Linked DNA regions of Cycloclasticus pugetii PS-1. The protein of the gene in region 1 interacts with the protein of each later gene in a pairwise test. Links are inferred from orthologs where the notes say so. Each region holds a gene or a part of one and is shown in the gene's direction. Other genes may lie near its edges.

Evidence for each region. Proteins that work in one complex are often made in the same cells at the same time.
Region 2: the proteins of grpE (region 1) and groL interact in binary tests that used the Escherichia coli proteins (3 or more experiments, as listed by UniProt). The link is inferred for Cycloclasticus pugetii PS-1 from one-to-one orthologs.

The regions. Positions count from the first base shown.
Region 1 is NZ_ARVU01000001.1:1,542,938-1,546,004, reverse strand. What follows is about bases 275-3,067. They hold grpE (nucleotide exchange factor GrpE), read left to right. Parts: upstream 275-1,248; coding sequence 1,249-1,887; downstream 1,888-3,067. Other genes in these bases: dnaK (molecular chaperone DnaK), read left to right, coding at 1,956-3,067; CYCPU_RS0107480 (NAD(+) kinase), read right to left, coding at 275-825. Outside these bases: more of CYCPU_RS0107480, read right to left, coding at 1-274. UniProt on the Escherichia coli protein: Participates actively in the response to hyperosmotic and heat shock by preventing the aggregation of stress-denatured proteins, in association with DnaK and GrpE. It is the nucleotide exchange factor for DnaK and may function as a thermosensor.
Region 2 is NZ_ARVU01000001.1:464,823-467,761, forward strand. It holds groL (chaperonin GroEL), read left to right. Parts: upstream 1-608; coding sequence 609-2,270; downstream 2,271-2,939. Other genes in the region: CYCPU_RS0102330 (HesA/MoeB/ThiF family protein), read right to left, coding at 1-8; groES (co-chaperone GroES), read left to right, coding at 289-576; CYCPU_RS0102345 (alkene reductase), read right to left, coding at 2,488-2,939.

The DNA.
Region 1 (3,067 bases):
ATTCGTTGGGTGTAACAAATGAATTTTATTTTCATGGCGACTGATGTTTATAAGGTCATCTTCAAGGATACTTGGAAGAATGACGTTATCGCATGTTAGTTGCGCCTCGTGCTTATCTCGTTGGCTAAAGCGAATACCAATTTCGCTTTTTCCATCTACCACCAGTGGGCGGTTGCTCAAGGTGTGTGGGTTAATAGGAACCAGCACAATGGCATCCAGCGAGGGGTGCATTAGCGGCCCACCACCGGATAGTGCATAAGCTGTTGAGCCAGTTGGGGTTGCTATGATTAATCCATCAGAGCGCTGAGCATTCACAAAACGTTGATTAACATAGGTTTCAATGTCGATTAAACCAGGGGATTTTAATCGGTGAATGGCGACTTCATTGAACGCTGACTGTTCGTGAATAAGCGTATTGTTACGGATGATTTGAGTGTTGAGGATAATACGTTCTTCCTCATGGTAATGGCCTTCGAGGATTTGCCTTATTTGAACATTCATCTCTTCTGGTGATATATCAACCAAAAAACCAATGCGACCTAAGTTTATACCGACGAGAGGAACCTTTTTGTCAACCAAGGCGCGAGCAGCTGATAAGAGTGTCCCGTCACCGCCAATAGACATGATGAGATCACATTGGTCGGCTAATTCACTGATGCTCATGATGTGCTCAGAGGGCAATGAGATATGGTGAGCCGTTTCTTCATCAACAACGATGTTAATATTGGCGTCAATTAACAGCGTATATAATGCTTGAACTGTTGCAGATATATCCGTGGCATTAGGCTTGGAAATCAGCCCAATTCGTTTAAATTTTGTATTCATTTTACTCCTCAGTTGAAGGTAAAAGTTTACACGAAATGTAGCGATTTACACCAGAATCTAAATCTAAATGACGGCTTATTTACTGAGTGTCGGCATTTTAAGGATCAATTTGAATTTTACGCGTGCTAAGCGTGTGTTAGATATCTAATTTTAATTGCTGGAGATCATTTCTATAGCTTTATTGATAAGGTATGCGTTGCTGAATGCCACTCGACTGTTTGGTTTATCATACATAGTGCCGAAGGGTGGAGTAATCGGTGAACTGTATGGCAAATTGAGCTTATTGTTTGGTTTTGCTGTAAAAGTTTTGGTTGGAACCTTGAAATTTAGAAAACCATCACCATTTAACTAAAACAGTTTATGCGCTTGCCTTAATGGTAAGTCGCTATCAATCAAATTTAAGTGTAAAAAAGAGGAAAGGCTATGGGGTCTGAAGAACAGACAGATCAAGAGAATATTGAACAACCAGCGGTTGAAACGGAAGAAAGTATTGTTGGTGAAATAGTAGAGGATGCATTGAAAGATGAGGCGGAAGGGGAAACTGCTGCCTCAGAAGAGGTTGATTTGCAGGCGGCGCTAGATGCGGCGACCACTCGTGCTGATGAAAACTGGGAAAAATTGTTGCTGGCAAAGGCAGAGGTGGAAAATATTCGCCGTCGAACACAAAAAGATATTGAAAAGGCGCACCGTTTTTCTGTTGAGAAGTTTGCTAAAGAGATGTTGCCAGTAGTCGATAGTTTAGAGATGGGGCTGGCATCAGTGGATGCAGCAGAAGGTGATGTTGTAGCCATAAAAGAAGGGATGGAGTTGACACACAAGCAATTGCTAGCTTCGCTTGAAAAGTCCGGCGTTAAACAAATTAACCCAGAAGGTGAAAGTTTTAACCCGGACTTACATCAGGCTATCTCTATGGTTCCAAGCCCTGATCATGAGCCTAATACGGTGATACAAGTCTTTCAAAAAGGTTATACGCTCAATGAGCGTTTATTACGTCCTGCAATGGTTATTGTGTCGCAACCTCAAGCACCTACAGAGACAAAGAAAATTGATGAGCAGGCTTGAAAATTAAATTTCACGCCCTTATATCGTAACTAACAGAATAGAATAAATTAAATTTCGGAGATATTTAAATGGCTAAAATTATTGGTATTGATTTAGGAACAACGAACTCGTGTGTTGCCGTATTAGATGGCGACAGCGCGAAAGTACTTGAAAATAGTGAAGGTGCAAGAACAACGCCTTCAATTGTAGCGTTTACAGCAGAAAGTGATGTGCTTGTAGGGCAGTCTGCAAAACGTCAAGCGGTAACAAACCCATCAAACACGGTATTTGCTACCAAGCGCTTAATTGGTCGTAAATTTACAGATGATGTTGTGCAAAAAGACGTCAGCATGGTGCCTTATAAAATTCTAGCTGCCGATAATGGCGATGCTTGGATTGAAGCGCAGGGTAAAAAAATGGCGCCGCCTGAAATAGCTGCGCGTATTTTAATGAAGCTTAAAAAAGATGCTGAAGCATATTTGGGTGAAGAGGTAACAGAAGCCGTTATTACTGTGCCTGCTTACTTTAACGATTCGCAACGTCAAGCAACGAAAGATGCAGGCAAGATTGCCGGTTTAGACGTTAAACGTATTATTAACGAGCCAACAGCGGCTGCGTTAGCTTATGGCATGGATAAGAAAAGTGGTGATCGTACGGTTGCTGTTTATGACTTGGGTGGAGGTACCTTCGACGTTTCAATTATTGAAATTGCTGAAATTGATGGCGAGCACCAATTTGAAGTGTTATCAACCAATGGTGATACATTCTTAGGTGGTGAAGATTTCGATTTACGTATTATCGACTTCCTTGCAGATGAGTTTAAAAAAGAAAACAGCGTAGATTTACACAACGACCCATTAGCACTTCAACGTTTAAAAGAAGCCGCTGAAAAAGCAAAAATCGAGCTATCATCTAATCAACAAACAGATGTTAACTTGCCTTACATTACGGCAGATGCGTCAGGGCCTAAACATTTGAATGTTAAATTGACACGTGCAAAACTTGAGTCTCTTGTTAATGATCTAGTTCAACGTACGGTCGCACCTTGTGCAACAGCTGTTAAAGATGCTGGTTTATCAGCTTCTGAGATTGATGACGTGATTTTGGTTGGTGGTCAAACACGTATGCCAAAAGTTCAAGAAGTTGTTGCTGAATTCTTTGGTAAAGAGCCACGTAAAGATGTTAATCCAGATGAAGCCGT
Region 2 (2,939 bases), 1.1 Mb from region 1 along the record:
TCATTCATGGTCAGCTGTATAGGTTATTGTTGCCAATAATTATGGTAACTGAGTTTTATGATTATTAACCATAAGTTTCGTAGAAGATAAGCAAAAGACGCTTATTTGTTGGTTCAGCAGGTAGGCTGAGGCGACAGTAGTTAAGCATTTTTATGCTGCAGTCTTCAAACTTTTAAAAAAGCCATAAAATTTTTCATATTATGGGGTTGATTTAGTTGAACATCACCCCATATCTATGGGGCTAGCCATAATGGCTATATCAATATTAAACAATAGGAGATTCAATAAATGAACTTACGTCCATTAGGTGATCGCGTCATTATTAAACGCGTTGAAGAAGAAGCGGTTAGTGCAGGCGGTATCGTGCTTCCAGATTCGGCAAAAGAAAAACCAAGTCAAGGCAACATTGTTGCTGTGGGTAATGGTGCTATCAATAGTAAAGGTGATGTTCAGCCGATGTCTGTAAAGGTTGGCGATAACGTGATGTTTGGCAAATATTCCGGTACTGAAGTTGAAGTAGGCGGTGAAGAATTATTGGTGATGAGCGAAGGCGACATCATTGCAGTTGTTGAATAATTTAAAGTTTATTTAGAGAAAGGAAAAGAAACATGGCAAAGCAAGTTAAATTTGGTGATGATGCACGCAGCCTAATGGTTGAAGGTGTAAACACACTAGCAAAAGCAGTTAAAGTAACATTAGGACCTAAAGGCCGTAATGTTGTGTTAGACAAAGGCTTCGGCGGCCCAACTATCACTAAAGATGGTGTGTCGGTTGCAAAAGAAATCGAATTAAAAGACAAGTTCCAAAACATGGGCGCGCAAATGGTAAAAGATGTTGCCGCTAAAACATCTGATGTTGCCGGTGATGGAACAACAACTGCAACAGTGTTGGCTCAAGCTATTCTTACTGAAGGCTTGAAATCTGTCGCAGCGGGTATGAACCCAATGGATTTAAAGCGTGGTATTGATAAGGCGGTTGTTGCTGCAGTTAATGCAATTAAAGACTTATCAGTGCCTTGTGCTGATACCAAAGCAATTGCTCAAGTAGGTACAATTTCTGCTAACTCTGATGAATCCGTCGGTAAAATCATTGCTGAAGCAATGGACAAAGTGGGTAAAGAAGGCGTTATTACTGTCGAAGAAGGGTCTGGTTTAGAAAACGAATTAGACGTCGTTGAAGGTATGGAATTTGATCGTGGTTACTTGTCACCTTACTTCATCAACAATCAAGAAAGCATGAGTGTTGATATGGAAGACCCTTTCATTTTATTACACGATAAAAAAATCTCAAATATCCGTGATTTGCTTCCAACTCTAGAGGCCGTTGCAAAAGCAGGTCGTCCATTATTAATTATCGCAGAAGACATTGAAGGCGAAGCATTAGCAACCTTAGTTGTTAATAATATGCGCGGTATCGTAAAAGTAGCGGCTGTTAAAGCACCTGGCTTTGGCGATCGTCGTAAAGCAATGTTAGAAGACATTGCGATTTTAACAGGCGGTACTGTTATTGCTGAAGAAGTTGGTTTAACACTTGAAAAAGCAACGTTAGAAGACTTGGGTTCTGCAAAACGTGTAACGATTACTAAAGACAGTACAGTTGTTGTTGACGGTGCAGGTCAAGCGGCAGACATTGAAGCACGTGTAGCACAAATTCGCTCACAAGCTGAAGAAGCAAGTTCTGATTATGACAAAGAAAAACTTCAAGAGCGTATGGCTAAACTAGCTGGTGGTGTTGCTGTTATTAAAGTAGGCGCAACAACAGAAGTTGAAATGAAAGAGAAAAAAGCGCGTGTAGAAGACGCATTACATTCAACACGTGCTGCGGTTGAAGAAGGTGTTGTACCGGGTGGTGGTACTGCATTAATTCGTGTTTTAGAGGCTGCAAGCAAAGCTGAAGGTCTGAACCATGATCAAGATATCGGTATTAAAATTGCGTTACGCGCAATGGAAGCACCATTACGTCAAATTGTAACCAATGCTGGTGAAGAAGCATCCGTTGTACTTCAAGCGGTTAAGCAAGGCACTGGAAACGAAGGATACAATGCGGCCACTGGTGAATATGGCGACATGATTGAAATGGGAATTCTTGACCCTGCAAAAGTAACGAGAACAGCGCTTCAAAATGCTGCGTCTATTGCGGGCTTGATGATTACGACAGAAGCTATGATTACCGATGAGCCTGAAGAAGCCGGTGCTGGCGCAGGTGCAATGCCAGATATGGGCGGCATGGGCGGTATGGGTGGAATGGGTGGAATGGGCGGCATGATGTAAATCATCCGCATATTTCGCTAATACTGGTTCGTAGCGTTTTAAAAAGCCTGAAAGTGGTTCACTTTCAGGCTTTTTTTATGCTTAAGCGGTTAAAAAAGTGCTGTGAGTAGACGTAGAAGCCTTTAGAGCCTAGGTCTAAAGCTTTTTAAAATTGTCTGGCTCTTCCCTGCTTTAAATTTTTCTTGATTCTTCCCTTTACCGAAAACAAGCCTGTGTTTTAGCTTACCTGTGAAACCAACGGATAATCGGTATAACCTTTGCTGCTTGAGGCATAAAAGGTTGTTGGGTCAGGTGTGTTGAGAGGGGCGTTGTTTCGAAACCTTTCTACCAGATCCGGGTTCGCAATATAGAGTTGGCCAAAGGCGACTGCATCTGCTTGATTTGAGTTTAATACAGCACTGGCGCTTTCTTTTGTGAACCCTTGGTTGGCAATGTAAACGCCGCCAAAAGCTTTTTTTAATGTAGGGCCGAACCAATCATCACTGTAGGCCTCGCGCGAGCAGATAAAGGCAATTTTTCGTTTACCCAGCTCTTTTGCAACATAGCTAAAGGTGCCTAGTAAGTTGGAATCGCCCATGTCGTGTGCATCCCCTTTTGGAGCCAAGTGCATCCCCACTTTGTCTGCACCCCAGACGGAAATAACAGCATCGGTCACGTCCAACATAAATC